4 regions of the Pseudomonas sp. SWRI51 genome follow, and region 1 is predicted to be linked to each of the others. Evidence: predicted binding sites of a transcription regulator. Region 1 holds the regulator's gene; each other region holds the start of a gene.
The links. The regulator sigma-54, encoded in region 1, starts transcription at its own class of promoters, with help from an activator protein. The targets are predictions, from matches to a motif close to ANTGGCATNNANNTTGCTNT.

Region 2: the regulator sigma-54 is predicted to act here: its motif matches at 3,639-3,658, upstream of nirB (nitrite reductase large subunit NirB).
Region 3: the regulator sigma-54 is predicted to act here: its motif matches at 2,523-2,542, upstream of HU720_RS22680 (CmpA/NrtA family ABC transporter substrate-binding protein).
Region 4: the regulator sigma-54 is predicted to act here: its motif matches at 1,749-1,768, upstream of HU720_RS12240 (flagellar basal body rod protein FlgF).

The regions. Positions count from the first base shown of each region.
Region 1 is NZ_JABWRG010000006.1:11,779-19,441, reverse strand. Features, by position in the region: gene rapZ (RNase adapter RapZ) at 1-448, opposite strand, end outside; gene ptsN (PTS IIA-like nitrogen regulatory protein PtsN) at 451-915, opposite strand; gene raiA (ribosome-associated translation inhibitor RaiA) at 928-1,236, opposite strand; gene HU720_RS03690 (RNA polymerase factor sigma-54) at 1,315-2,808, opposite strand; gene lptB (LPS export ABC transporter ATP-binding protein) at 2,981-3,706, opposite strand; gene lptA (lipopolysaccharide transport periplasmic protein LptA) at 3,707-4,231, opposite strand; gene lptC (LPS export ABC transporter periplasmic protein LptC) at 4,218-4,790, opposite strand; gene HU720_RS03670 (HAD family hydrolase) at 4,799-5,323, opposite strand; gene HU720_RS03665 (KpsF/GutQ family sugar-phosphate isomerase) at 5,324-6,298, opposite strand; gene HU720_RS03660 (ATP-binding cassette domain-containing protein) at 6,544-7,353, shown strand; gene mlaE (lipid asymmetry maintenance ABC transporter permease subunit MlaE) at 7,353-7,663, shown strand, end outside.
Region 2 is NZ_JABWRG010000072.1:17,390-25,052, forward strand. Features, by position in the region: gene HU720_RS18105 (hypothetical protein) at 1-426, shown strand, start outside; gene nirD (nitrite reductase small subunit NirD) at 596-958, opposite strand; gene nirB (nitrite reductase large subunit NirB) at 958-3,510, opposite strand; gene HU720_RS18120 (bifunctional nitrate reductase/sulfite reductase flavoprotein subunit alpha) at 3,874-7,647, opposite strand.
Region 3 is NZ_JABWRG010000131.1:129-7,791, reverse strand. Features, by position in the region: gene rlmKL (bifunctional 23S rRNA (guanine(2069)-N(7))-methyltransferase RlmK/23S rRNA (guanine(2445)-N(2))-methyltransferase RlmL) at 1-560, opposite strand, end outside; gene rmf (ribosome modulation factor) at 1,109-1,324, shown strand; gene HU720_RS22685 (quinone-dependent dihydroorotate dehydrogenase) at 1,434-2,456, opposite strand; gene HU720_RS22680 (CmpA/NrtA family ABC transporter substrate-binding protein) at 2,584-3,798, shown strand; gene HU720_RS22675 (ANTAR domain-containing protein) at 3,808-4,386, shown strand; gene HU720_RS22670 (nitrate/nitrite transporter) at 4,705-5,916, shown strand; gene HU720_RS22665 (bifunctional protein-serine/threonine kinase/phosphatase) at 5,913-7,571, shown strand.
Region 4 is NZ_JABWRG010000033.1:6,426-14,088, reverse strand. Features, by position in the region: gene flgE (flagellar hook protein FlgE) at 1-1,215, shown strand, start outside; gene HU720_RS12245 (hypothetical protein) at 1,286-1,477, shown strand; gene HU720_RS12240 (flagellar basal body rod protein FlgF) at 1,826-2,566, shown strand; gene flgG (flagellar basal-body rod protein FlgG) at 2,614-3,399, shown strand; gene flgH (flagellar basal body L-ring protein FlgH) at 3,430-4,125, shown strand; gene HU720_RS12225 (flagellar basal body P-ring protein FlgI) at 4,132-5,247, shown strand; gene flgJ (flagellar assembly peptidoglycan hydrolase FlgJ) at 5,257-6,444, shown strand; gene flgK (flagellar hook-associated protein FlgK) at 6,456-7,663, shown strand, end outside.

The sequences.
Region 1 (7,663 bases):
GCAACTGATACAGGTTCAGGTTGGTGGTGTCGATCTTGAGGTCGGCCAGATCCGCGATGGGGCCAAGCAGCTCGCTTTCGACGCGAATGGCTTCGGCCAGCGAGCGGTTCTGGTTGGTCAGCGGGTGGCGCCGGCGTGTCTCGGAAAAGCGTTTGAGCAGGGTGTCTTCGTCGGCGTCCAGGTACAACACATCACATTGGATGTGCCGGGCGCGGGCGTCCTCGAGCAGTTCCGGGAAGCGTGACAGGTGGCTGGGCAGGTTGCGCGCATCGATGGAAACAGCAACCTTGGGTTGCTGCAGCTCGGTGTTGATCAGCGCGTTTTCTGCCAACTGCGGCAACAGCCCGGCAGGGAGGTTGTCGATGCAGTAGTAGCCGTTGTCTTCCAGTACGTCGAGGGCGGTGCTCTTGCCGGAGCCGGAGCGGCCGCTGACGATGATCAGGCGCATGTTCAGTGCTCGTTCTGTACGTCCAGGACAACCTGGTACAGGGCCTCGTTGCTGCTTGCCGAGCGCAGGCGATCGCGAACGTCCTTGCGATCAAGCATGCTGGCGATCTGGCGCAGCAGTTCAAGGTGGGCATCGGTGGCAGCTTCGGGGACCAGCAGCACGAACAGCAGGTCGACCGGTGCGCCATCGATGGCGTCGTAATCGATAGGGGCGTCAAGATGCAGCAGGGCACTTACCGGCGCCGTGCAGCCTTCGAGCCGGCAGTGAGGAATGGCGATGCCATTGCCAAAACCGGTTGAGCCGAGTTTTTCGCGAGCGACCAGCTTTTCGAAGACGTCTTGCATCTCCAGCTCTGGTACTTGGTCGGCGATCAGGGTGGCGACCTTTTCGAGGGCGCGTTTTTTACTGCCGCCCGGCACGTTCACGAGGGAACGGCCGGGGGTCAGGATGGTTTCAAGTCGGATCATGGATGAGGGGGATCAGCGGGCGGCTGCGCCTTGCAGCAAGCTTTGCTGTTTTTCCTTGTGTTTTTTCAGTTGGCGGTCGAGCTTGTCGGCCAAGGCATCGATCGCGGCATACATGTCTAGGTGTTCGGCATTGGCGACCACTTCGCCGCCGGGAATCTGGAGGGTTGCTTCAACCTTCTGCTGCAGCTTCTCGACTTTCATGATCACCGTTGCATTGGTGATCTTGTCGAAATGCCCTTCCACGCGGGCGAGCTTTTCAAGCACGTAATCGCGCAGTGGTTGGGTAACTTCTACATGCTGGCCACTGATGTTGACTTGCATACAGCTTCTCCTTTATTGCCCGTGCATAAAGAGGCAGGTGTTGCACCTGCCACTGAAACGCTGTGGCGGACCCCGGTGCTACATCAGTCGCTTGCGCTCACTCGATGGGGCTATGCCCAGCGATTCGCGGTACTTGGCGACGGTGCGACGGGCTACCTGGATGCCTTGTGCCTCCAGTAAACCAGCGATCTTGCTGTCACTCAATGGCTTTTTCTGATTTTCCGCCGCAACCAGTTTTTTGATGATCGCGCGGATCGCCGTGGACGAGCATTCGCCGCCTTCCGCGGTGCTCACGTGGCTTGAGAAAAAGTATTTCAGTTCGTAGATGCCGCGCGGGGTGTGCATGTATTTCTGCGTGGTAACGCGGGAAATGGTCGACTCGTGCATGCCCACCGCCTCGGCGATATCGTGCAGCACCAGCGGCTTCATGGCCTCGTCACCGTACTCGAGGAAATCGCGCTGGTGCTCGACGATCTGCGTGGCGACCTTCATCAGCGTTTCGTTGCGGCTCTGCAGGCTCTTGATGAACCAGCGCGCCTCCTGCAACTGGTTGCGCATGAAGGTGTTGTCGGCGCTGGTGTCGGCGCGGCGCACGAACCCTGCGTACTGCGGGTTGACCCGCAGGCGCGGCATCGCCTCCTGGTTAAGCTCGACCAGCCAGCGCTCGCTGTCCTTGCGCACGATCACGTCAGGTACCACGTACTCAGGCTCGCTCGACTCGATTTGCGAGCCGGGACGCGGGTTGAGGCTCTGCACCAGCTCGATGACCTGGCGCAGCTCGTCTTCCTTGAGCTTCATGCGGCGCATCAGCTGGCTGTAGTCGCGCCCGCCGAGCAGGTCGATGAAGTCGGTGACCAGGCGCTGCGCCTCGGCCATCCATGGGGTGGAAGCCGGCAGTTGGCGCAATTGCAGCAGCAGGCATTCACCCAGGGTGCGAGCGCCGATGCCGGCCGGCTCGAACTGCTGGATGCGGTGCAATACGGCCTCGACCTCGTCCAGCTCGATGTCCAGCTCCGGGTCGAACCCTGCACAGATTTCTTCGAGGGAGTCTTCGAGGTAGCCCTGGCCGTTGATGCTGTCGATCAGTGTCACGGCGATCAGGCGGTCGGTGTCGGACATAGGCGCCAGGTTCAGTTGCCACAGCAGGTGGCTCTGCAGGCTCTCGCCGACCGAGGTGCGGGTGGTGAAGTCCCACTCGTCATCGTCGTTGCTGGGCAGGCTGCTGGCGCTGGTCTGGTAGATATCTTCCCAGGCGGTATCGACCGGTAGCTCGTTGGGGATGCGTTCACCCCAGTCGCCGTCTTCGAGGTTTTCGCTGCTGCTGGTGGATTCCTGGAAGCTGTTGTCCTGAACTTCGGCGACCGGTTTGCTTTCGGCGTTGTCCGCCATCGGGTCGCTGTTGTCGAAATCTTCGCCGTCTTCCTGGCGTTCGAGCATCGGATTGGATTCCAGCGCTTCCTGAATCTCCTGCTGGAGGTCCAGGGTAGAAAGCTGGAGCAGACGAATGGCCTGTTGCAACTGCGGGGTCATCGTCAGTTGCTGGCCCATTTTTAGGACGAGCGATGGTTTCATGGCAGGGGCTTAATACCTTGTTCGCCGGCGCGCATGCGCCATCCACTACACGTAGGGCGCGTGGGCGCCGATTTTAAGCAAGTTATATGCCTGAAAATGCAGCGTTTGCCTAGAGCACTGTAACACTTAAGTCTTGAACGACTCGCGGCAACAGTGCTCCAGGCGGCCCGGATCAGAGGCGGAACTCGTGACCCAGGTAGACTTCCTTGACCAGCTGGTTGGCCAGGATGGTCTCGGCGTCGCCTTCGGCGATCAGCTGGCCGTCGTTGACGATGTACGCAGTTTCACAGATATCCAGGGTTTCGCGAACGTTGTGGTCGGTGATCAGTACGCCGATGCCCTTGTTCTTGAGGTGGTGGATGATCTGCTTGATGTCGCCCACCGAAATGGGGTCGACACCGGCAAAAGGTTCGTCCAGCAGGATGAACTTGGGTGCAGTCGCCAGCGCGCGGGCAATCTCGACGCGGCGGCGTTCGCCACCGGACAGGCTCATGCCGAGGTTGTCGCGGATGTGGCTGATGTGGAACTCCTGCAGCAGGCTTTCGAGCTCTTTGCGCCGGCCGTCGCGGTCGAGGTCCTTGCGGGTCTCGAGGATGGCCATGATGTTGTCGGCCACCGACAGCTTGCGGAAGATCGAGGCTTCCTGCGGCAGGTAGCCGATACCTGCCTGGGCGCGGCCGTGCATGGGCTGGTGGCTGACATCGAGGTTGTCGATGAGCACGCGGCCCTGATCAGCCTGGACCAGCCCGACGATCATGTAGAAGCAGGTGGTCTTGCCGGCGCCGTTAGGGCCGAGCAGGCCGACGATCTGGCCGCTGTCGATCGACAGGCTGACGTCACGCACGACTTGCCGGCTCTTGTAGCTCTTGGCCAGGTGCTGGGCTTTGAGGGTTGCCATTTACTCGGCCTTTTTCTTCGGTTGAATGACCATGTCGATACGCTGACGTGGTGCAGTCACGTTGCCACCGCGACCGGCGGTAGCCACTTGGGTCTTGGTGTTGTAGACGATTTTCTCGCCTTCGGTGGTGTTGCCTTCGTTCTCGACCTTGGCGCGGTCGGTGAGCACGACCAGGTCTTTTTGCGCCTGGTACTGGATGGTCACCGCCCAGCCTTTCATCTTGTCGGCCTTGGCTGCGCTTTGCTGCTGCTCGAAGTAGGCCAGGTTGCCCACCGAGGTGACCACGTCGATGTCGCCGTTGGCGGCACGGGTCATGGTCACGGTGTTGCCTTTGATCATCATCGAGCCTTGGGTGATGATGACATCGCCGGTATAGGTGGCCACGCCTTGCTTGTCGTCTAGGTGGGCGTTGTCCGCCTGGATGCGGATCGGCTGGTCACGGTCGTTCGGCAGGGCGAAGGCGCTCGCGCTTCCCAGTGCTACGCCCAGGCTGAGCAGAAGGGGGATGGTTTTAACGAGCCTCATACTGTCCTCTTACGTTAGAGAGCAGGTCCATCCTGCCTTCTTTCAAATACGCTTTCATTCCTTTGCCCGTAGTGGTGCCACCGGCGCCGTCGATTCTAACGGCTTGCTCGGTCTGCGCATATTCCTTCTGCGGGAACACGGTCATGCGGGTGGTGGTGATGATGGTGTCGCGCTTGCGTTCGTCGGTGCGGGCCACGCGGACCGCGTCGATCAGTTCGACCTCGGTGCCGTCCGGGTTGACCTCGGCGCGCTTGCTCTGCACATGCCACGGGAACTGGGTGCCACGGTACAGGTGCAGGTCGGGCGTGGTCACCAGGGTGACGTCGCTGGCCTTCATGTGCTCGACCTTGTCGGCAGTCATTTCGTACTGCAGCTTGCCCTCAGGGGTGAACTGCACACTGTGGGCATTGACCGCGTAGTAGTCGATGGCACTTTCGTCGACCTGCGCCACGGGCTTGTCGAGGAAGCTTTCTGGGCTGACGTTCCAGTAGCCGACGGCCACCAGTACGGCAGCGATAGCCCCGAGCAGCGCAATGTTTTTAACCTTCTTGCTGAACATGTCCGGCCTTACAGGTAGTGAGCGTTGGCAGCGTCCAGGGTACCCTGGGCCTGCATGATCAGTTCGCAGAACTCGCGTGCAGCACCTTCGCCGCCGCGCGCCTGGGTGATGCCGTGGGCATGTTCGCGCACGAACGCCGCAGCATTGTGCACCGCCATGCCCAGGCCGACCCGGCGAATGACCGGCAGGTCCGGCAGGTCGTCGCCCAGGTAGGCAACCTGCTCGTAGCTTAGATTGAGTTCGGCGAGCAGGCCGTCCAGTACCACCATTTTGTCTTCGCGGCCTTGGAACAGGTGCGGGATGCCGAGGTTCCTGGCGCGGCGCTCCACCACCGGGGTCTTGCGGCCGCTGATGATGGCGGTGGTTACGCCCGAGGCCATGAGCATCTTGATGCCGTGGCCGTCGAGGGTGTTGAACGTCTTGAATTCGCTGCCATCTTCGAGGAAGTACAGGCGCCCGTCGGTGAGCACGCCGTCGACGTCGAACACCGCAAGCTTGATGGCCTTGGCCCGTTGCATCAGGTCCTGGTTCATTTACATCACTCCGGCGCGCAGCAGGTCGTGCATGTTCAAGGCGCCGTTGGGGCGGCGGTCCTTGTCGATGACCACGAGGGCGCTGATCTTGTGGTCTTCCATGATTTTAAGTGCCTCGGCGGCGAGCATCTCGGCGCGGGCAGTCTTGCCATGGACGGTCATGACTTCATCGATGAGCGTGGCATGGATATCGATGTTGCGGTCCAGGCTGCGGCGCAGGTCGCCGTCAGTGAAGACGCCGGCCAGAGTACCATCGGCCTCCAGTACCACGGTCATGCCCAAGCCTTTGCGAGACATTTCAAGCAACGCGTCCTTGAGCAGCGTGCCGCGCTGAACCTGGGGCAGTTCGTCGCCAGCATGCATCACGTTCTCGACCTTGAGCAGCAGGCGCCGGCCCAGTGCGCCGCCTGGGTGCGAGAAGGCGAAGTCTTCGGCGGTGAAGCCGCGGGCCTCCAGCAGGGCGATGGCCAGGGCGTCGCCCAATACCAGGGCGGCAGTGGTGGAGGAGGTCGGCGCCAGGTTCAGCGGGCAGGCCTCCTGGGCCACGCGCGCATCGAGGTTGACCTCGGCGGCCTGGGCCAGTGGCGAGTCGGGGTTGCCGGTCAGGCTGATCATCTGGATGCCGAGGCGCTTGATCAGCGGCAGCAGGGTGACGATTTCGGCGGTGCTGCCGGAGTTGGACAAGGCGAGGATCACGTCATCACGGGTGATCATGCCCATGTCGCCGTGGCTGGCTTCGGCTGGGTGCACGAAAAACGACGGCGTGCCGGTGCTTGCCAGGGTGGCGGCGATCTTGTTGCCGATATGCCCCGACTTGCCCATGCCGACCACCACGACCCGGCCCTTGCTGGCCAGGATCAACTCGCAGGCCTTGACGAAATTGGCGTCGATACGCGCCATCAGGCCCTCTACGGCCTCGAGTTCAAGGCGCAAGGTGCGCTGGGCGGATTGGATCAGCTCGCTGGATTGGCTCATGTCGAAAACGCAATGCCTGATGAAAAGGCGGCGATTATAGCGGCAAAGAGGCAATACCTCACCTCTTCGATGCGTGTAGGAAAACCCTCAAAGCCTGTCTGCTGGCTGAACGGCGCAGGCTCGGCCTTGGGCCGGCCTGTGCAGCGGTGGTATAGTTCGCCGCGATTCGGCCTGCCGGGGAACCAGTGTGCCTTCAAGATGGAATCACACGTCCATGGGACGAGGCTGCACTGCAAGGAGTCTAGATGAGTGTGGATAACGCCTATGCGGTCGAATTGAAGGACCTGACCTTCAAACGCGGCACGCGTAGCATTTTCAGCAACGTGGACATCCGCATCCCCCGCGGCAAGGTCACAGGCATCATGGGCCCTTCGGGCTGCGGCAAGACTACGCTGCTGCGCCTGATGGGGGCACAGCTGCGCCCGACCGGTGGCGAGGTGTGGGTCAACGGCCAGAACCTGCCAAGCCTGTCGCGCAGTGACCTGTTCGATGCGCGCAAGCAGATGGGCGTGCTGTTCCAGAGCGGTGCACTGTTCACCGACCTCGATGTTTTCGAGAACGTCGCCTTTCCTCTGCGCGTGCATACCCACCTTTCGGAAGAGATGATCCGCGACATCGTGTTGATGAAGCTGCAGGCCGTCGGCTTGCGCGGCGCCATCGACCTGATGCCCGACGAGCTGTCTGGTGGCATGAAGCGCCGTGTGGCGCTAGCCCGGGCCATCGCCCTGGACCCGCAGATTCTGATGTACGACGAACCCTTCGTTGGCCAGGACCCGATCGCCATGGGCGTATTGGTACGTCTGATTCGCCTGCTCAACGATGCCCTGGGCATTACCAGCATCGTGGTTTCCCACGACCTGGCCGAGACCGCGAGCATCGCCGACTACATCTATGTAGTCGGCGATGGCCAGGTATTGGGGCAGGGCACACCGGCCGAACTGATGGGCTCGGACAACCCGCGTATTCGCCAGTTCATGAAGGGCGACCCTGATGGCCCGGTGCCGTTCCACTTCCCTGCGCCTGACTACCGCGCCGACCTGCTGGGGGCGCGTTGATGCGCAGAAAATCCATTCTTGAACGAATCCGCCTGTTCGGCCGTGCTGCCATCGATGTGCTGGCTGTGCTCGGGCGTTCCTGCATTTTCCTGGGCCATGCGCTGATTGGCCGGGGCGGCATTGGCGGCAGCTTCCAGTTGCTGGTCAAGCAGCTTTATTCGGTTGGCGTGCTGTCGCTGGCGATCATTGCCGTGTCTGGCGTGTTCATCGGCATGGTGCTGGCGCTGCAGGGCTACAGCATCCTGACCAAGTACGGTTCGGAGCAGGCCGTGGGCCAGATGGTCGCGCTGACCTTGCTGCGCGAGTTGGG
Region 2 (7,663 bases), on a different contig from region 1:
CAAGCCATCGTCGAGGGAGTGATCTTCCCCATCTACCAAATTCCAGATGATGACTATGCGGTATTCGTAGACGATGCTGGTGCCTTGGCCACAGGTGCCACCAGGCACCTCACCTACCACGGTGCACCGCTGCATATCACCTCAGGGGTACTGATTGTCGCCGACCTCGGGGCACTCATGGCTTGGGACCCGCAGTTCTTCACAAACTACCTCGCCAACTATGAGGACCGGCTGAAGAACAATGATTACCTTGAAGTTGCCCCAGGCAATTACCTGGTCGACATCAGTGGCTACAGCGGGCTAGGGGCGCCGCTGCATCCATTCGGCTACGGCCTGCACTTCAAGCCGGTGCAGCAATTGCCCGCAACCCTGCCCCGTGAAGATTTCGACTTCTCGCTGGAAAGCGCAATGCCCCACATGGGCTGATCGACGTGCAGTGCCAGGCTCTGTCTGAAGTGTATCTGCACTCGCCCGTACGGCGTTGAAACGGCGCTCGGAATGCTCATGTACTCCAATACAGTCGAGCACGACCCCGGCCGTGCCTTGCCCCGTCTCGCCTTGTCTGGCCTTCGCGCAGACACATTTCAGACAGACCCTAGCGCCGGGCAAGCTCCACCTGGCCGCCGCTGATCCGCGCTGCCCACACCGGCAGCGCCTGTTGCGGGTCCTCAAGGCAACGCCCGCTGTCCAGGCAGAAATGCTGTTTGTACAGCGGCGCGGCCACCACCAGCTCACCTTGTACCGAGCCAACCAAGCCACGCCCGATGATGTTGGCCCCTGAGCGCGGGTCGCGGTTGCCGACGGCAAACAGCTCACCGCCCTGCCCCGGCAGGTAGAACAGCGCCACCTGCTGGCCTTCGTGCCAGACCACCACCCCGGAATCGGCGACCAGATCAGCCGCAGTGCACACGGCTAGCCAGTTGCTTTGCGTCTTTACAGCAGCATTGGACAGGTTCATCACACAGCCTCCTCATGGGTCGGGATCAGGTGCAGCGCGCCGGCCGGGCGGCGTTGGCCGCGTTCGCGGACAAAATGCACGTCGGGGTCGGGGCGTTCGTCGTTGACGAAGGTGCGGAAACGCTTGAGTTTTTCCGGGTCGCTCAGGGCGTTGGCCCATTCGCATTCATACTGCTCGACTACGTGCTGCATCTGCGCTTCAAGCTCGGCAGCAATGCCGAGGCTGTCGTCCAGCACCACCTGCTTGAGGTAGTCCAGGCCGCCTTCGAGGTTCTCGCGCCATACCGAGGTGCGCTGCAGCTTGTCAGCGGTACGGATGTAGAACATCAGCACACGGTCGATCAGGCGCACCAGGGTTTCGTCGTCAAGGTCGGTGGCGAACAGCTCGGCGTGGCGCGGGCGCATACCGCCGTTGCCGCACACGTAGAGGTTCCAGCCCTTGTCGGTTGCAATCACGCCGATGTCTTTGCTTTGCGCTTCGGCGCATTCGCGGGTGCAGCCCGATACCGCGAACTTGAGCTTGTGCGGCGAGCGCAGGCCCTTGTAGCGGTCTTCCAGGCGCAGCGCCATGGCCACGCTGTCCTGCACGCCATAGCGGCACCAGGTGCTGCCGACGCAGGACTTTACCGTGCGGGTGGACTTGCCGTAGGCGTGGCCGGTTTCGAAGCCAGCCTCGATCAGCTCGCCCCAGATCAGCGGCAGCTCGTGCAACTGGGCGCCGAACAGGTCGATGCGCTGGCCGCCGGTGATCTTGGTGTAGAGGTCGTATTTTTTTGCCACCTGGCCGATGACGATAAGTTTTTCCGGGGTGATTTCGCCACCAGGAATGCGCGGCACCACTGAGTAGGTGCCGTTTTTCTGCATGTTGGCCATGAAGGTGTCGTTGGTGTCCTGCAGCGGCACCAGCGCCGGGTCCATGATCGGCTGGTTCCAGCACGAGGCCAGAATGTTGCCCACTGCCGGCTTGCACAGGTCACACCCAACATGGCCCTTGCCGTGGCGTTGCAGCAGGTCGGCGAAGGTGCGAATGCCCTCTACCCGCACCAGCGCGTAAAGCTCCTGGCGGGTGTAGGCGAAGTGCTCGCACAGGCTCTTGTCCACGGCCACCCCGCGGGCGCTGAGCTCGTGCTCGACCACCTGCTTGAGCAGCGCCGAGCAACCACCGCAACCACTGGCAGCCTTGGTGCAAGCCTTGACCGAACCCAGGTCTGCACAGCCGCCGTCGATGGCGGCGCACACCGCGCCCTTGCTGACGTTGTGGCACGAGCAAATGGTCGCGCTGTCGGGCAACGCATCGGCGCCAAGCGCTGGCGCCCCTGCGCCTTGCGGCAGAATCAACGCCGCAGGGTCGGCCGGCAGCTTGATGCCGTTCTGGGCGTACTGCAGCAGGGTGTCGTAATAGCTGTTGTCGCCCACCAGCACCGCACCAATCACGTGCTTGCCGCTGGCATCGACCACCAGGCGCCGGTACGAGGCGTTGGCTTCATCGATGAAGCGGTAGCTGCGCGCACCGGGCGTGGCACCATGGGCATCGCCGATGGAACCGACGTCGACGCCCAGCAGCTTGAGTTTGGTCGACATGTCGGCACCAGTGAACGCCGTGGCAGCCTCGCCCATCAGCAGCGCCGCAAGGTTACGGGCCATGGCATAGCCCGGCGCAACCAGGCCGAAAACGCTGCCGTTCCACGAGGCGCACTCGCCGATGGCGAAGATCTGCGGGTCGCTGCTGGTGCAGTGGTTGTCGATCACCACCCCGCCACGGGGGGCGACTTCCAGGCCGCAGGCACGGGCCAGGGCGTCCTGGGGGCGGATGCCGGCCGAGAACACCACAAGGTCGGTTTCCAGGTGTTCGCCGCCGTCGAAGTTCATGCGGTAGCGGTAGTGCTCGCCGGCGCTGATCGACTGGGTAGCGCGGGACAAGTGCACGCCCACGCCCAGCGCTTCGATCTGCGCTTTCAGGGCGGCGCCGCCATCGTTGTCGAGCTGCACCGGCATCAGCCGTGGGGCGAACTCCACCACGTGGGCTTGCAGGCCGAGGGATTTAAGCGCATTGGCCGCCTCCAGCCCCAGCAGCCCACCGCCGACCACCACGCCACGGCGCGCCGAGCTTGCGGCAGCGCGGATGGCGTCCAAGTCATCGAGGGTGCGGTAGACCAGGCGTGCATCACCCGCCGAACCTTCAATCGGTGGCACGAACGGGTAGGAACCGGTGGCCAGTACCAACTGCGCATAGCCGTAGCGGCCCTGGGCGGTGACCACTTCGCGGCGCTCGCGGTCGATTTCCCGCACCGCCTCGCCCAGGTGCAGGTGCACGCCGTTGTCGCCATAGAACGCCTGGTCGCACAGGGCCAGGGTTTCGGCGCAACTGCCGGCAAAGTATTCGGAGAGGTGCACACGGTCGTAGGCGCGCTGACGCTCTTCGCCGAACACATGCAGCTCGAAGCGCTCAAGCGCACCGCGTGCGACCAGTTGTTCGACACAGTGGTGGCCAACCATGCCGTTGCCGACAATGACCAGTCGTTCTCTGGGTGCGCCGTTCGCTGTTGCCTTCATAGCCGATCCTCGATCACGGAAAACAAAAAAGGCGCCTGGAGCTAAAGCTCCAGGCGCCTTTGCCTGTACTCATCAGTGTGTGCCCGTGGATGATCGCCGTTGATCAGCGGGGCTGTTGTGCAAAGGTCAAAGCAGGGACTGTGCCAAACCTTGCAAGCGCGGTCTCTGTAGGAGCGGCCTTGTGTCGCGAAAGGGGTGCGAAGCAGCCCCAGCCCTATGAGCGTGGTGCGCGTATCCTGGGGGCGCTTCGCCCCCCTTTCGCGACACAAGGCCGCTCCTACACCATCAAAGCAACTCCCACGCAGCCGTTGAACCAAGCCGAAAACGAACCAACCCAGTGCAACGCTCACCACTCTGGTGCACTCAATACACATCCCGGCGATAACGCTTGTCGCGCCCCAGCGCCTCGACATAAGCGCCCGCCGCAGCGTCATCCATGCCGCCATGCGCGGCCACCACCTGGCGCAGCGCGCTATCGACGTCCCTGGCCATGCGCTGGGCGTCGCCGCACACATACACCACCGCCCCCGCCTGCAACCACTGCCACAGCTCGGCGCCATGCTCTAGCAGGCGGTGCTGCACATAGATCTTCTCGGCCTGATCACGGGAAAACGCAGTGCTCAGCCGCAAGTGCCCACTGGCCTCCCAGGCCTGCACCTGGTCGCGGTAGTAGAAGTCGCAGGCGGCTTGCTGCTCGCCGAAAAACAGCCAGTTGCGCCCGCTGGCCCCGCGCACTTCACGCTCTTCGAGAAAACCGCGAAACGGCGCGATGCCTGTGCCGGGGCCGATCATGATGATCGGCGTGGCGTCGTCGTCAGGAAGATGAAAATGCTTGGAGGGCTGCGGAAAAATCGCCACATCAAGCGCACCGGCACGGTCGGCCAGGAACGTCGAGCACACCCCTTTGCGCTCGCCATAGCGCACTGTCGAGGTAGTCAGGTGCACCTGGCCTGGATGCGCAGCAGGGCTTGAGCTGATCGAATACAGGCGCGGCTGCAACGGTTTCAGCAGGTCCAGCCAGGTGTCCAGCGCCAGCCGCTGGGGGAAGGCGCGCAGCACATCGGCCAGTTGCCGGCCCCATAGCCAAGCCTTGAGTTCGCCAGGCTCAAGGCCCGCCAGGTCTGCGCTGGTTTGGCTGAACACGTCCAACTGCGCGGGCGTCACCCGAGTGATATCCAGATGGCGCGCCAATGCGTAGGCAAGCGTCATCGGCGGCTGGCCCTTGAGCTGCACCTGGGTGGCGCCATCGAGCTGCATCAGCGCCAGCACCTCATCGACCAGCGCCGGGCAGTTGCGCGGCCATACGCCCAAGGCATCGCCGGGCTGGTAGGTGAGGCCGCTGCCGCTGAGGTCGAACACGATCTGCCGGGTTTCCTTGCTGGAGCCGGGGCCGCTGAGCAGCCGATTTTCCAGCAGCGGAGCCCGCCATGGCTGTCGGCGGCTGTGGCCGTCAGCCAGCGGCGCGGCCTCGGCAAGTGGTTTAGCGCTGCCCAGCTGTACCAGCAGCCTGGCCAGCCAGTTGTCGAAGGCTTCGTCGAAGTCCGGTTCGCAATCGACCCGGTCCAGCAAGCGGTGGGCGCCGAGTTCGGCCAAGCGCTGGTCGAGCTTGCGCCCAAAGCCGCAAAACTGGCCGTAGCTCGAATCGCCAAGGGCCAGCACCGCATAGGGCAGCGCGGCGCAGTGCTGGCCCTGCTCGCCTTGCAGGGCGTGCCAGAACGCCGCGCCGCTGTCTGGGGCGTCGCCATCACCGAAGGTACTGGCGATCAGCAGCACGCTGGCGGCGCCCACCAACTGCTGGGGGCTCACCGCTTCCATGCAGCTCAGCTCAACGGCAAGCCCGGCGCTGCGCAAGCGCTCGGCGCAGCTTTGGGCCAACGCTTCGCCGTTGCCGGTCTGAGAAGCCCAGAGCACGCGGTGGCGCGGCGCTTGCGCAAGTGCAGGCTCGATTGGCGCTGCAAGGTCCAGCTCGACCGCCTCGATACGCTCCCCCGCCACACGTTCCAGCGCCACCGCGCAGTGCTTGAACGCCGGCTGCAACGAGGTGGGGTCCACCGCATCGCAGGTAACGGCGTTGATTGCCAGTTGCTCGCCATACAGGTCGTTCCAGTGGAACGGCGCAAAGCAGCTGCCGGGCAGTACCCGGTCGCTCAGCCTGGCCGGCAGCAGCGCCTGGCCACGCCGCGAGCGGATCGACACCTGGTCCTTGTTGGCGATGCCCAGGCGCTGGGCGTCGTCGGGGTGGATCTCGACAAAAGGCCCAGGGTCGAGCTTGTTCAGGCTCGCCACCTTGCCGGTCTTGGTCAGGGTGTGCCACTGGTGCTGCACACGCCCGGTGTTGAGCACGAACGGGAAGTCCGGGTCGGGCAGTTCGGCAGGTGGCAGCCAGGGCCTGGCGAAAAAGCGCGCCTTGCCGCTGGCGGTGGGGAACGCCAACGCAGGCACCTGGCCGTTGGCGCCGCGCAACAGCGGCTGGCTGATGCCATCGTTGCGGTAGCGCTGCGGGCTGCGGTGATCGGCCCGCCCCGGTGCGCTGGGCCACTGCTGCGGGCGCTCGCGCAGTTGGCGGTAGCCGATGCCGCGCAGGTCGTAGCCGGTGGCGGGGTTGCAGAAACGGCGGATTTCCTCGAATACCGACTCGGCATCGGGGTAGTCGAACGCATGCCCGTAGCCCATGGCGCAGGCGATGCGGGCGATGATGCGCCAGTCTTCCAGGCTCTGCCCCGGCGGCTCGACGGCGCGCGGCATCAGCGTCAGGTTACGCTCGCTGTTGATCATCACGCCCTCCCCTTCTGCCCACAGTGCAGCGGGCAGCAGAATGTCGGCGTAGCGGTTGCTTTCAGTGTCCAGAAACGCATCCTGGCTGATCACCAATTGCGCCTGGGCCAGGCCGTCGATCACCTGCTGGCGGTTGGCGACGCTGGCCACCGGGTTGCTGCAGATAATCCAGCAGGCTTTGACCTCACCGCTTTTCATCTGCTCGAACAGCGCCACCGTGCCTTCACCGCCTTCGCTGCGCAACGTGCCCGGCGCCAATTGCCACTGCTGCTCGACGAAGGCGCGGTCGGCGGCCACCTGCGCCGAGCGCTGCCCCGGCAGCCCGGGGCCCATGTAACCCATCTCGCGCCCGCCCATGGCGTTGGGCTGGCCGGTCAGCGAAAACGGCCCGCTGCCGGGGCGGCAGATGGCGCCGGTGGCCAGGTGCAGGTTGCACAATGCGTTGCTGTGCCAAGTGCCGTGGATGCTCTGGTTCAGGCCCATGGTCCAGCAGCTCATCCAGTCACCGGCCTCGCCGATCAGCCGCGCGGCCTGATGGATGGCGGCAGGCTCAAGGCCGGTGATGGCCGCCACGCGCTCGGGGGTGTAGTCGGCCAGAAACGCCGGCATCTGCGCCCAGTCTTCGGTGTGCTGGGTGATGAACGCCGGGTCGGTATGGCCGTTGACGTGCAACAGGTGCAGCAGGCCATTGAGCAGCGCCATGTCGGTGCCTGGGCGCAGTTGCAGGAACAGGTCGGCCTTGTCGGCAGTCGCACTACGCCGAGGGTCGACAACGATCAGCCGGGCGCCGGCCTTGAGCCGGTCGAGCAGGCGCAGAAAGAGGATCGGGTGACAGTCGGCCATATTCGCGCCGATCACCAGAAACACCTCGGCACGCTCGAAGTCCTGGTAGCTGCCGGGCGGGCCGTCGGCGCCCAGCGACTGCTTATAGCCGCTGCCGGCGCTGGCCATGCACAGGCGCGAGTTGGACTCGATGTGCCGGGTGCGGATGTAGCCCTTGGCCAGTTTGTTGGCCAGGTACTGCGCCTCCAGCGACATCTGCCCGGACACATACAGCGCCACGGCGTCGGCGCCATGCTGGTCGATGATCGCCCGCAGCCGCGCTGCCGCGTCTTCGATGGCGGCATCCATGCCGGTACGCACCGGCGGCGGCTGGCGCTGGCGGCGCACATAGGCGTGGGCCATGCGTCCGACCTCGAGCGGCACATGGGCAGTGAGGCCCTTGGTGCACAGCCGCCCGAAGTTGCTGGGGTGCTGCTTGTCGCCGCTAACCTTGACCACCCTGCCTTCGCGCACGCTCATGACAATGCCGCACCCTACGCCGCAATACGGGCAAACGCTGCGCACCTCGCTGCTGCTCATCGGCGATCTCCTGCTG
Region 3 (7,663 bases), on a different contig from region 1:
CGGATCAGTACGGCCGCTGCAAGGTTTTCTTTCAGCGGCGCGGCGCCCTGCTGCAGGCGGTAGCCGCGCTGGTGCAGGCTGTGGCCAGACAAGTCGAGGGACAGGATCGCCTCGCCACGGTCCAGGCGCAGGTGCACGCGCAGGTCAGGGTCGAGCTTGTCCACCGAGGGGCGCAGGCCTTCGCGGTTGCGCAACTTGTCGACGATGGCGTCCTTGACCTTGAGCGCACCGAAGTGGGTGTTGTCGATACCCGAGCCATGGCCACTGAATTCCACCGCCAGGGTGCCGTCGGCAAGCAGGTGGTCGGCCCAGTCCACGGCGTTGACGCCGTCGTACAGGTCGTCAGCGTTCTTCATGGAGAAGCGCTTGAGCACCAGCAATACGCGGTTGGCCAGGCGCGACCACAGGCACAGGCGGTAGGCGGTTTCCATGTCGGCCTCGCCGCGGATGGCCGAGGTGTGTTCACGCACCTCGTCCAGGCCCAGGTTGCGGGCTTCCTCGGCAAGCAGGCCTTCCAGGCCTTTGGGGCAGGTGAGATATAGTTCGAAACGGTCCGACATGGTTGATCCAGAGCCTTTGGCTAGGTAAATGGCACGCCGACGCATCGGCTGCCGCTGTTTGCCCACACGCTTTTTGTGAAGCGTGCGGGTGGCCGGCGAAGACGTTCGCTTGGGCCTGGCCGCCCGACTGACGTAGCAACTGCCGGTTGGCAAGAGGCTTGGATCGTCGGGCAGTGTGAAAATTTCATCGACAGAGGGCCTGGATGTGACCCTTCGTCGCGTTAGCAGATGTTACAGGCTTCAGCCAGCAACACTGGCTAAATGATTTCAAACGCCGACCAAACCCTGATCATAGCGGGCTTGTAGGCAATTACGGTTGAGTCGCATTTATTTACTTATCCCTTCACCTTCAGAAACGTTACGTCCTTATGACAAAACGATCATTCACACTGTCACCCGCATTGGTTAGAACTGGTCTCAGGCCGCTTCGCAACGAGGTGGCACTTTTAGCCCGCCACGCCGGCAGCGGGCGCAACCGGCAGAACGATTCTGCCCGGCCTCGTAGAGGCCGACGGGACATTACAGTCAACAAGTGAGGGCAACACCCTATGAGAAGACTTAAGCGTGATCCGTTGGAAAGAGCATTTTCACGTGGCTACCAGTATGGAGTCACCGGCAAATCCCGCGAACTTTGCCCATTCACCTTGCCATCTGTCCGCCAAGCCTGGATCAACGGCTGGCGCGAAGGCCGCGGCGATAACTGGGACGGTATGACTGGTACCGCTGGTATTCACAGACTCAACGAAAATCACGCCGTTGGCTGAACGAGGACACTGAATTCGAGTCACCATGCACGCCCCATCCGGGCGGCGGGCTGCGGCCCAAGGGGTCCCAAAGGGGGCCCCTTTTTTATGCCTGTCGATTTCTGACAGCTCAGCGCGGCATCGCTGCAATTGCATCTACCGCCTCACGGATCAGCGCCGGGCCTTTATAAATGAAGCCCGAGTAGATCTGCACCAGGCTTGCGCCAGCGGCGATTTTCTCAGCCGCATGACGCCCCTCGGTAATGCCGCCTGCGGCGATGATTGGCAACTTGCCACCCAGCTCACCCGCCAGCACCTTCACGGTGTGGGTGCTTTTTTGCAGCACCGGCGCACCTGACAGGCCACCCGCCTCACCGCCAAACGGCAAGCCCTCGACCCCTTCCCGGCTCAGCGTGGTATTGGTGGCAATGACCGCATCCATGCCCGACTGCATCAGCGCGGCGGCCACCAGCGCGGTTTCTTCATCGCTCATGTCTGGCGCGATCTTGATCGCCAGCGGCACGCGCTTGCCATGGGCGGTGGCCAGTTGCTCACGGCGCTCAGCCAACACATCGAGCAGTTGCTTGAGCGAATCGCCAAATTGCAGCGAGCGCAAGCCAGGGGTGTTGGGCGAGCTGACGTTGACGGTAATGTAGCTTGCGTCGTTGTAGACCTTCTCCAGGCAGATCAGGTAGTCGTCCTGGGCGCGCTCGACCGGGGTATCGAAGTTCTTGCCAATGTTGATGCCCAGCACCCCGGTGTAGCGCGCCGCCCGAACCCGCGCCAGCAGGTGATCGACACCCAGGTTGTTGAAACCCATGCGGTTGATGATCGCCGTGGCTTCAGGCAAGCGGAACAACCGTGGCTTGGGGTTGCCCGGCTGCGGGCGCGGGGTGATGGTGCCGATCTCGACGAAGCCGAAGCCCAGTTGCGCAAAGCCGTCGATGGCCGCGCCATTTTTATCCAGGCCTGCGGCCAGGCCCACTGGGTTTGCGAAGTTCAAGCCCATCACCGTCACCGGCAACGCCGCAGGTTGCTTGCACAGCATGCCATTGAGGCCCATGCGGCCTCCGGCGCCGATCAGGTCCAGCGACAGGTCGTGGGAGGTTTCCGGGGAGAGCTTGAACAGCAGTTGGCGGGCCAGGTTATACATGGGCGGGCGGACTCGCGGTGTGTGAGGGTGGCGATTATAGCCAGCGCATCGCCTCGGTGACAGGGCAATGGCACATGGGTTGCTTCGCAAGGCCTATGTTGCCCTTTCCGAACACCTGAGGTTCCTTGTGAATACTGCCCTCCCGACATCACCGCTGGCCTGGGTCAACGGCAGCGACGCGCCGGAAAAAACCAGCCTGAACCTGGGTTTCATGGCCTTGAGCGACTGCGCATCGGTTGTGGTCGCCGCCACCCAGGGCTTTGCCCAGCAGCAAGGCCTGACCCTGAACCTGCGCCGCCAGGCCTCGTGGGCGGGCCTGCGCGACAAGCTGGTGAGCGGCGAACTCGATGGCGCCCATTGCCTGTACGGGCTGGTCTACGCCGTGCATCTGGGTGTGGGCGGCGGGCCGGCCAGTGACATGGCCGTGCTCATGGGCCTGAACCAGAACGCCCAGGCGATCAATCTGTCGCCTGCGCTGCAGCGCAAGGGCGTGACCAGCCCTGAGGCGTTGGCACAATTGGTGCACCAAGGTGGCGCACGGCTGACCTTCGCCCAGACCTTCCCCACCGGCACCCATGCCATGTGGCTCAACTACTGGCTGGCCAGCCAAGGCATTCACCCGCTACGCGACATCAACAGCGTGGTGGTGCCGCCGGCGCAGATGGTTGCGCACATGCAGGCTGGGCGCATCGACGGCTTTTGCGTGGGCGAGCCATGGTCGGCAACGGCCATCGCCCAAGGCCAGGGCTTTACCCTGGCAACCAGCCAGTCGGTGTGGCCGGACCACCCCGAGAAGGTGTTGGCCTGCGCCCGTGGCTTTGTCGAGCAGTACCCCAACAGCGCACGGGCGCTGATCAAGGCCGTGCTTGCCGCCAGCCGCTTTATCGAGAGCAGCGTCGAGAACCGCCGCAGCACCGCGCAGTTGCTCAGCGCCAGCGCCTACCTGGACACCCCGCCAGGCAACATCGAACCGCGCCTGCTGGGCGACTACCATGATGGCCTGGGCAACCATTGGCAGGACTCGCACCCGCTGCGCCTGTTCGATGATGGCCGGGCCAACCTGCCTTATCTGTCCGACGGCATGTGGTTCATGACTCAGTTCCGCCGCTGGGGCGTTCTGCGCGACGACCCGGACTACCTGGGGGTCGCCAGCCAGGTGCAGCAACTGGGCCTGTACCGCGAGGCCGCCGAGGCGCTTGGCGTTGCCTGCCCGCAGCAGGCGATGCGCAGCAGCTTGCTGATCGACGGTGGCCGCTGGGACGGCAGCGCCCCCCATGCCTACGCGCGCAGCTTCAGCTTGCATGCGCTGGACGCGGCGCCTTGCGCCCGCGTCGGCTACTGAGGGGGTGCCATGCTGCGTATCTTGCTGATCGACGACACCGAAAAGAAAGTCGGCCGCCTCAAGGCTGCGCTGATGGAGTCAGGCTTCGAGGTCATCGAAGCGCCAAGCCTGACCATCGACCTGCCGGCTTGCGTCGAAACGGTGCACCCGGATGTAGTGCTGATTGATACCGAGTCACCGGGGCGTGATGTGATGGAACAGGTGGTCATGGTCAGCCGTGACCAGCCACGGCCAATCGTGCTGTTTACCGACGAGCATGATCCGGGGGTGATGCGCCAGGCGATCCAGGCAGGGGTCAGCGCTTATATAGTCGAAGGCATCCATGCAGCCCGCCTGCAGCCGATTCTGGATGTGGCCATGGCCCGCTTCGAGAGCGACCAGGCACTTAAGGCCCAGTTGGTTGCCCGCGACCAGCAACTGGCCGAGCGCAAACGCATCGAACAGGCCAAGGGCATGCTGATGAAAATGAAAGACTGTAACGAGGAACAGGCCTACACCCTCATGCGCCGCCAGGCCATGAGCCGCCAGCAGAAGCTGATCCAAGTGGCCGAGCAGATCATTGCCATGTCGGAGCTGCTTGGGCCTTGAGGCACGGGAGCCTGTAGGAGCGGCCTTGTGTCGCGAAAGGGGTGCAAAGCGCCCCTAGGTTTTCTGAGCTGATACAGAAATCGGCGGGGCCGCTCTGCGGCCCTTTCGCGACACAAGGCCGCTCCTACACGGGCAACCCTGCGTTGCAGCTTCAAGCCTGTGGAACTGGCCCGGCTCTTGCTCACTTAAACTCCAGGTAGCCAACGGCGGTTGCCACACACTCCCGACAAAGACGTCGCTCCCCCTCCACAGCCGTGGACCGGGTAGCGGCGTCTTTTTCGTTTCCGCCCCTGTGCAGCACGCCGAACGAGGTGTTCGATGAATACGAGCTTCTGGAAATCCGGGCATGTGCCCACGCTGTTTGCCGCCTTCCTGTATTTCGACCTGAGCTTCATGGTCTGGTATCTACTGGGCCCCATGGCGGTGCAGATCGCCGCCGACCTGCAACTCACCGCCCAGCAACGGGGCCTGATGGTCGCAACGCCGATTCTGGCAGGCGCGATCCTGCGTTTTGTCATGGGCCTGCTGGTCGACCGGCTGTCGCCAAAAACCGCCGGCCTGATTGGCCAAGTGATCGTCATCATCGCGCTGGCCTGCGCCTGGCACCTAGGCGTACACAGCTACGAACAGGCCCTGCTGCTGGGGGTGTTCCTCGGCGTCGCCGGCGCCTCGTTCGCCGTATCGCTGCCCCTGGCATCGCAGTGGTACCCGCCGCAGCACCAAGGCAAGGCCATGGGCATCGCCGGTGCCGGCAACTCAGGCACGGTGTTCGCCGCGCTGCTGGCCCCGGTTCTGGCGGCAAGCTTTGGCTGGAACAACGTGTTCGGCTTTGCCGTGCTGCCTTTGCTGCTGACCCTGCTGGTGTTTGCCCTGCTGGCGCGCAACGCACCACAACGGCCAAAACCAAAAGCGATGGCCGACTACCTGAAGGCCCTCGGCGACCGCGACAGTTGGTGGTTCATGTTCTTCTACAGCGTCACCTTCGGCGGCTTTATTGGCCTGGCCAGCGCCCTGCCCGGCTACTTCAGTGACCAGTACGCCCTGAGCCCGGTCACCGCCGGCTACTACACCGCCGCCTGCGTATTCGCCGGCAGCCTGATGCGCCCCCTGGGCGGCGCGCTGGCGGACCGCTTCGGCGGCATCCGCACGCTGCTGGCCATGTACACCGTTGCGGCCATCTGCATCGCCGCAGTCGGCTTCAACCTGCCCAGCGCAGCAGCGGCCCTGGCCCTGTTCGTCAGCGCCATGCTCGGGCTGGGTGCCGGCAACGGCGCGGTATTCCAACTGGTGCCACAGCGCTTTCGCCAGGAGATTGGCGTAATGACCGGGTTGATCGGCATGGCCGGCGGCATCGGCGGCTTCGTGCTGGCCGCAGGGCTGGGCACCATCAAGCAACACACCGGTGATTACCAGTTGGCGCTGTGGTTGTTCGCAAGCCTCGGCGTGCTGGCCTGGTTTGGCCTGCACGGGGTCAAACAACGCTGGCGCACCACCTGGGGCTCGGCGGCGGTGACCGCGGCGCGAGTATGAGCCTGCGCCTGAGCTTTGCCCAGGCCAGTGCCACCGGGCCACGCGATGAAAACCAGGACGCCCTGCGGCTGGTCACGCCCGCGCCGGAGCTTGCGGCCAGTAAAGGCTACCTGTTTGCCCTGGCTGACGGCGTCAGCCAGTGTGCCGACGGCGGCCTGGCCGCACGTGCCAGCTTGCAGGCATTGGCCATGGACTACTACGCCACCCCGGCGACCTGGGGCGTTGCTCAGGCCTTGGACAAACTTCTATTGGCGCAAAACCGCTGGTTGCGCGCCCAAGGCAGCGGCCAGCCACTGCTGACCACACTCAGCGCCCTGGTATTACGTGGCCGACGCTTCACCTTGGCCCACGTTGGCGATTGCCGGGTGTACCGCTGGTACGCCGGGCGCCTGCAATGCCTGAGCGAAGACCATGTGTGGGACCAGCCCGGCATGCAGCACGTGCTCAAGCGCGCGCTTGGCCTGGACCAGCACCTGCTGGTCGACTACCTGGATGGCGAGCTGCAGCAAGGCGAATGTTATCTGCTGCTTAGCGATGGGGTGTGGGCAAGCCTGGGCGATCTGGGCATCCAGTCCATCCTGCGCGAACAGCCCAACCTGCAGGATGCCGTCGACACGCTGGTGGCCACCGCCCACCACCACGGCAGCCAGGACAACGCCAGCGCGCTGCTGGTACACGTCGATGGCCTGGGCGCCAGCAACCTTGGCGATGCCCTGGCGCAGTTGCAACACTGGCCGCTGCCGGGGCCTCTACGCGAAGGCCAGGTGATCGATGGCTGGGCCGTGGGAGGCATCGTGGCGCAAAGCAGGCAGTCGCTGCTGTACCGGGTACAGGACGCCCACGGCCAGAACTGGCTACTCAAGACCTTGCCCCATCCGCGCGACCAGGAACCAGGCGCAGCCCAGGCGTTGCTGCAGGAGGAATGGTTTTTGCGCCGGGTCGCGGGCCGGCATTTTCCTGAAGTTCACCCTGCCAGCGAGCGCCAGCACCTGTATTACCTGATGCGCGAATACTCCGGCAGCACCTTGGCCGGCCAGGCGCCGCTTGCGCTCGCGCGCTGGCTGGAGATCGCCCGCCAGCTGTTGCAGGCGGTAGGCGTGCTGCATCGCCGCAACCTGCTGCACCGCGACATCAAGCCTGAGAACCTGCACCTGGGCAGCGATGGCCAGTTGCGCTTACTGGACTTCGGGCTGGCCTACTGCCCGGGGCTTAGCGAAGACCAACCGAATGCGTTGCCGGGCACCCCTTCCTACATAGCGCCGGAGGCGTTCGACGGGGCGGCGCCCGCTGCGCGCCAGGACTTGTATGCGGTGGGCGTGACCTTGTATTACCTGCTGACCGGCCATTACCCCTATGGCGAAGTGGAGGCGTTCCAGCGGCCGCGGTTCGGCCAACCGGTCAACCCGGCCCGGTATCGCCCTGACTTGCCGGAATGGTTGCAGCGCAATCTGCAACAAGCGGTGGCGGCGGACCCGGCGCAGCGGTTTGAAACGGCTGAGCAGTGGCTGCTGTTGCTGGAGCGCGGTGATCGCCAGGAAATGGCCGAGCGGCCACGGCCGTTGCTTGAGCGAGAGCCGTTGAAGGTTTGGCAGACAGTGGGGTTGGTTTCGTTGCTGATGAACCTGATTTTGCTGCTGGTGCTGCTCAAGCATTGAGTAGAAGTGCGGTGCGCCCTTTCGCCGCGGCGCCCATCCCGGGTCTTGATGGGGCCCAGATCTGCGCAGGCTTGTTGCGGCTTCATCGCAGG
Region 4 (7,663 bases), on a different contig from region 1:
CGTCTGGGCGTGGGCAAGAACCAGGTCGGTAACGGCGTGCGCCTGGCTGCGGTTTCCCAGCAGTTCAGCCAGGGTGACGTGAACAACACCGGCAACGTGCTGGACATGGGTATCCAGGGGCAGGGCTACTTCATCCTGTCCGACAACGGCGCGCAGGTTTACACCCGTGCCGGTGCGTTCCAGAACAACAAGGACAACTTCGTCGTTACCTCCGACGGCTTGCGCCTGCAGGGCTATGCGGCTGATGAAAATGGCAACATCAAGAAGGGCATCCTGACCGACCTGAAGATCGACACTTCGGCGCTGGCGCCTAAGGCTACCACCCTGATCGACCAGGGCATCAACCTGAACTCCGAAGCCGACATCATTGCCCTGCCGATCATCCCGACGCCTACTCCTCCGGCAGATGCGGGTGGCCCGGCGTTCGACCCTTCGGACGACACGACCTACACCAAGTCGTTCCCGACCAAGGTGTACGACAGCCAGGGTAACGAGCACACCATGGAGCAGTTCTATCGCAAGACCGGCACCAATGAGTGGACCATGTACACCCTGGTCGACGGCCGCAACCCGCTCGACCCGACCAGCACCGACCCGCTGGAAGGTACTATCAAGTTCAAGTCCGACGGCAGCGTGCTGTCGATGGCTGCCGAAGCGGTGACCCCAGCTACCGCGTGGTCGGTGACCAACAACACCTTCACGCTCAAGGGCTGGATCCCGGCGGCCAAGGATGCTACCGGCAACTGGGCGTCGAACGGTTCGGCTGCGGCCACTGACGGCATGCGCTTGTCGATGAACAGCACCACCTCGTACAACACCGAGACCGCGCGTATGTCGCAGTCCCAGGATGGCTACGCCACCGGTATCCTGTCGAGCCTGTCGATCGACTCCACCGGCGTGATGTTCGCAAGCTTCAGCAACCAGCAGTCGCGGGCCATTGGTCAGGTAGCGCTGGCGAGCTTCGCCAATGACCAGGGCCTGCAGCAGGTCGGTGGTACCCGCTGGACCGAGACCTTTGCTTCGGGCATTCCGGGCATCGATTCGCCGAAGACCGGCACCCTGGGCAGTGTCGAGTCCAACTCGCTGGAAGCTTCCAACGTCAACCTGACCGCAGAGCTGGTCGAGCTGATCAAGGCGCAGAGCAACTACCAGGCCAACGCCAAGACCATTTCCACTGAAAGCACCATCATGCAGACCATCATTCAGATGACCTGATGTTGGTTGGCTGAGCGGGACTGGACGAACCCCTTCCCTGAAGGGGTTCGTCATTTTTGCAGGAGCGCTTATGAAAAAGCTGCTGGTCATGCTGCTGGCTGTGTTCGGCCTTTATCAGGCGCAGGCGGCTATGGCGCCTTGGTGGCGCTGGGAAAGCCAGGCCGATGGGCGCTTGGTGTGCGCGCAGTGGGCGCCGGGGGAGGGCTGGAAGAAGTTTGCCGGGCCCTTTAACAATGCCGGTTGCCGGGACTTGAACAACTGAATCTCCCCCGGCTGTCGATCCGGGCTTTGTGTGTAGGAGCGGCCTTGCGTCGCGAAAGGGCTGCGCAGCAGCCCCAGGATCTCGGGTTCATGCACAATCGCCGGGGCTGCTTGGCAGCCCTTTCGCGACGCAAGGCCGCTCCTACGAGGGATCGCGTCGCGTGGGGGCTGTATTGCCGCAAGCGGCAACCCAGCGCCGGTTATCCGGCACGCTACGCCCGAGCTTATCGACGCAAAGCCCGTATCCACGGGCTTTTTCAAGTTTTTCAAAAGTTGGTTCGGAACTTGCTTTGTAGCCTGCATAGCAGCGGCGAGCGGCAATCGAACGCCAGTGCAGCGGAGGAAGACTGTGGACAAGATGCTTTACGTGGCCATGACCGGCGCCAGCCAGAACGCGCTGGCGCAGAAGGCCCATGCCAACAACCTGGCGAACGTTACTACCAACGGTTTCCAGCGTGACCTGGAGCAGGCGCGCTCGATGCCGGTATTCGGCGACAGCTTTCCGTCGCGCGCCTTCGCCATGACCGAGCGTCCCGCCACCGACTTCAGTGAAGGGCCGATGATCGAAACCGGCCGTGACCTCGACGTCGCCGTCGGCGGCCACGGCTTCATCGCCGTGCAGGCGCCCGATGGCAGCGAAGCCTATGTGCGCACCGGCAGCCTGAACATTGACGCCCTTGGCGTGCTGCGTACCGGCAATGGCATGCCGGTCATGGGCAACGGTGGCCCGATTGCCATTCCGCCTGAGCAAAAGGTCGAAGTGGGCGCTGACGGCACCATCAGCATCCGTTCGATGGGCGAAGACCCGCGGGTGATGGCCGAGGTCGACCGCATCAAGCTGGTCAACCCCGACATCAAGACCATGACCAAAGGCCCTGACGGCCTGATCCACACCCAAAGCGGCCAGGCGGCACCGGCTGACGGCACAGTGCGCGTCGTGTCGGGCTTCCTGCAAGGCAGCAACGTCAACGCCGTTGAAGAAATGACTTCGGTACTGGCGTTGTCGCGTCAGTTCGAGCTGCACGTAAAGATGATGAGCGCTGCCAAAGAAGGCGATGAAGCCATGGCGCGTGTTTTGCAAATCGGCTAACCACACTTGAACGGGTGCCGTAAAACAGGCGCACGAGGAGAATACTGATGCTTCCGGCTCTTTGGGTCGCTAAAACCGGCCTGTCCGCCCAGGACACCAACCTGACCGTCATTTCCAACAACCTGGCCAACGTCTCGACCACCGGCTTCAAGCGTGACCGTGCCGAGTTCCAGGACTTGCTCTACCAGATCAAGCGCCAGCCAGGTGCGCAGTCCACCCAGGACAGCGAGCTGCCTTCGGGCCTGCAGGTCGGTACCGGTGTGCGTGTCGTCGGCACCCAGAAAAACTTCCAGACCGGCAGCCTGCAAACCACCGAGAACCCGCTGGACCTGGCCGTCAATGGCCGTGGTTTCTTCCAGGTTCTGCAGCCGGACGGCACTGTTTCCTACACCCGTGACGGTACTTTCCACCTGAACTCCGATGGCCAGGTCGTGACCGTCAATGGTTTTGCCCTGGAACCTGCGATCGTCGTACCGAACGATGCCAAGACCTTCACCGTCGGCCAGGACGGTACCGTGTCGATCACCACCGCCGGCAACCCGGCCTCCCAGGTGATCGGCAACCTGCAGACCGCTGACTTCATCAACCCGGCCGGCCTGCAGGCGATCGGCGACAACCTGTTCCTGGAAACCGCAGCCAGCGGCGCGCCGCAGGTCGGTACCCCGGGCCTGAACGGTTTCGGCACCACGCTGCAGCAGACCCTGGAAAACTCCAACGTGAGCACCGTGGAAGAGCTGGTCAACATGATCACCACCCAGCGTGCCTACGAGATGAACTCCAAGGTCATCTCCGCCGCTGACAAGATGATGTCGTTCGTCACCCAGCAGCTGTAAGCCAAACTCAGTAACACCGTGAGGTATGTCATGAAGCGTCTGTTGTTCGTTTTCGCCCTGGGGGGGGCGGTGTCGCTGGCCGGTTGCGTCGCGCCGACGCCCAAGCCCAACGACCCGTACTATGCGCCGGTTCTGCCGCGCACCCCGTTGCCGGCGGCGGCCAACAACGGTTCGATCTACCAGTCCGGTTTCGAGCAGAGCCTGTACACCGACCGCAAGGCGTTCCGGGTCGGTGACATCATCACCATTACCCTGAACGAGCGCACCTCGGCCAGCAAGAACGCAGGCTCGCAGATCGCCAAGGACAGCAAGGCCAATATCGGCCTGACGTCGTTGTTCGGTGCCATCCCCAACACCAACAACCCGTTGGGCAGCGGCGACCTGACGCTCGATGCCGGTTACGAAGGCACCCGGGCGACCAAGGGCGCAAGCTCGGCGTCCCAGGGCAACACCCTGACCGGCTCGATTACCGTGACCGTGGCCGAAGTGCTGCCTAACGGCATCATCGCCGTACGCGGCGAAAAGTGGATGACGCTGAACACCGGTGAAGAGCTGGTGCGTATCGCTGGCATGATTCGCGCCGACGATATCTCCACCGACAACACCGTGCCGTCCACCCGGGTTGCCGATGCGCGCATTACCTATTCGGGGACCGGCTCGTTCGCCGATGCCAGCCAGCCTGGTTGGTTCGACCGCTTCTTCCTCAGCCCGCTCTGGCCCTTCTGAGTACGGATGACCATGTTCAACGCTAGACGGTTGATTGCCGCGACACTGCTACTGATCTGCGCCTTCGCAGCCCATGCCGAGCGGCTGAAGGATATCGCCAGTATTTCTGGCGTACGGTCCAACCAGCTGATCGGCTACGGCCTGGTGGTGGGCCTGAACGGCACCGGCGACCAGACCACGCAGACCCCGTTCACCCTGCAGACCTTCAACAACATGCTGTCGCAGTTCGGCATCAAGGTGCCGGCCGGCTCCGGCAACGTGCAGTTGAAGAACGTCGCGGCGGTGTCGGTGCATGCGGACCTGCCGGCGTTCGCCAAGCCGGGCCAGGTGGTCGATATCACCGTGTCCTCCATCGGTAACTCCAAGAGCCTGCGCGGCGGTAGCCTGTTGATGACCCCGCTCAAGGGTATCGACGGCAACGTCTACGCCATCGCCCAAGGCAACCTGGTGGTGGGCGGCTTCGATGCCGAGGGCCGTGACGGTTCGAAGATCACCGTCAACGTTCCGTCGGCAGGCCGTATTCCTGGCGGTGCCAGCGTCGAGCGAGCGGTGCCGAGCGGTTTCAACCAGGGCAACAGCCTGACCTTGAACCTCAATCGCCCGGACTTCACCACTGCCAAGCGCATCGTCGACAAGGTCAACGAACTGCTTGGCCCAGGTGTCGCCCAGGCCATGGACGGGGGTTCGGTGCGGGTCAGTGCGCCGATGGACCCAAGCCAGCGCGTCGATTACCTGTCGATCCTGGAGAACCTGGAGATCGACCCAGGCCAGGCCGTGGCCAAGGTCATCATCAACTCGCGTACCGGCACCATCGTCATTGGCCAGAACGTCAAGGTGTCGCCGGCAGCGGTGACCCACGGCAGCCTGACCGTGACCATTACCGAAGACCCGATTGTCAGCCAGCCTGGCCCGTTCTCCAATGGCGAGACGGCCGTGGTGCCACGCTCGCGGGTCAATGCCGAGCAGGAAACCAAGCCGATGTTCAAGTTCGGCCCTGGCACCACGCTGGATGAAATCGTCCGTGCCGTGAACCAGGTGGGCGCAGCCCCCGGTGACCTGATGGCAATCCTCGAAGCCCTGAAGCAGGCCGGCGCGTTGCAAGCCGACCTGATCGTGATCTGAGGACCCGCCATGGACTCCAAGAGCCTGATTTCCGGCAAGCCCGACAGCGGCGCCTACACCGACCTCAACCGCTTGAGCTCGCTCAAGCTTGGCGACCGCGACAGCGACGCCAACGTGCGCAAGGTCGCCCAGGAATTCGAGTCGCTGTTCGTCAGCGAAATGCTCAAGGCCTCTCGCAAGGCCACCGACGAGCTTGCCGACGAAGACAGTGTGTCGAACAGCTCCTCGGTCAAACAGTACCGCGACATGTATGACCAGCAGCTGGCCGTCAGCATGTCCCGCGAGGGCGGCGGTATTGGCCTGCAGGACGTGCTGGTGCGCCAGCTGTCGAAAAACAAGGCGGCGCCGCCTAATACCAGCCCGTTCCCGCGCATTGAAGGTGCGGCGCCGGCGCTGTGGGGCACCAAGGTGGTCGATGCGGCCAACCTTGCACAGAACGGCAACCACCGCAATGACGTGGCGGCGCTCAACTCGCGGCGCCTGGCGCTGCCGGGCAAGCTCACCGACCGTCTGCTGGCCGGGATCGTGCCCTCTACCGCCACCAACACCGCCCCCGTGCCGGCCCGTGAAGGGCAGCCGTTGGTCAACGGTGTGGCCAAGGGTGACTGGGAGCCGGCGCAGGCGTTTGCCGCCGGTAGCGATGGCACGCGCATCCTTGGGCGCGCCGTGGCCCAGCCACCGTTGGCACCGAAAAAATCCTTCGCCGGCAGCGACGAGTTCGTTGCCACCATGCTGCCGATGGCCGAGCAAGCCGCCAAGCGTATTGGCGTCGACCCACGCTACCTGGTCGCCCAGGCAGCGCTGGAAACCGGTTGGGGCAAGTCGGTCATGCGCAACAGCGATGGTTCCAGCAGTCACAACCTGTTTGGCATCAAGGCCACCGGCAATTGGCAGGGTGGCGAGGCACGGGCGATTACCAGCGAGTTCCGTGATGGCCAGTTCGTCAAGGAGACCGCAGCGTTCCGTTCCTACGATTCGTACCAGGACAGCTTCCACGACCTGGTCAGCCTGTTGCAGAACAACTCGCGCTATCAAGAAGCGGTGAAGTCTGCCGATAAACCAGAACAGTTTGTGCGAGAGCTGCAAAAGGCGGGGTATGCCACCGACCCGAACTACGCCAGCAAGATCTCGCAGATCGCAAGACAGATGAAGTCGTACGAGAGCTACGCGTCGCTCGGTACCACAACGAAACTTTAAGGGCTTGAACCATGGCGAGTTTACTAAACATTGGTATGTCGGGGCTTGGCGCCGCGCAGTCGGGGCTTTACACCCTCGGTAACAACCTTGCCAACGCCGATGTCGACAGTTATTCGCGCCAGCAGAACGTGCAGAAGACCAAGGGCGGTCAGCAGGCCGGCCAGGTGTTCATTGGCTCCGGCACCACGCTCGCCGACGTGCGCCGTGTGTACAACTCGTTCCTTGAGAACCAGCTGCGCACCACCACCGCGCTGTCGGCCGATGCCACCAGCTACCTGAACCAGATCGCCCCGCTGGATACCGCCCTGTCCAGCGCCGATACCGGCATTACCGCTGCCCTGCAAAGCTTCTTCAGTGCCCTGCAGGACGCCTCGGCCAAGCCGACCGAAGACGCCTCGCGCCAGCTGCTGCTGACCAGCGCGCAGTCGCTGTCCAAGCGCTTCAACACCTTGTCGTCGCAGTTGAACCAGCAGAACGACAACGTCAACAGCAACATGGCATCGCTGGCTACTCAGGTGAACAACCTGACCAAGACCATCGCTGACCTGAACGGCCAGATTTCCAAGATGTCGGCCATTACCGGCCAGCCCAACGACCTGCTCGACCAGCGCGATGGTGCGGTGCGCGAGCTGTCCAAGCTGATCGGCGCCGATGTCGTCGAGCAGAAGAACGGCAACTACGACGTCTACCTGAAAAACGGCCAGGCGCTGGTGCTGGGCAACACCACCCAAACCATCGGCGTTGCCGCCAGCAGCACCGACCCGACGCGCATGAGCCTGATCCTCAACCGCGGCTCGACGCAGATGGACATTACCAACGGCACCACTGGCGGCGAGCTGGGCGGGTTGATCCGTTACCGCAAGGAAACCCTGGACCCTGCGCTGAACGAGCTGGGCCGTGTGGCACTGGTAGTGGCCGATGCCATCAACAGCCAGCTGGCGCAAGGTATCGACAAGAACGGCGAGTTCGGTGCCAGCCTGTTTGCTGACATCAACAGCGACAAGGCCATCGCCGGGCGCAGCATTGCCAAGTCGGGCAACAGCGCAGGCTCCGGCAACCTCGATGTGACCATCAAGAATACCGGCAAGCTCAGCACCAGCGACTACCAGGTGACCTTCACCAGCGCCACCGGCTACAACGTGCGCAAGCTGCCTGATGGCACCGACATGGGCACCTTCGACCTGAGCACCACCCCGCCACCTGTGATCGACGGCTTCAG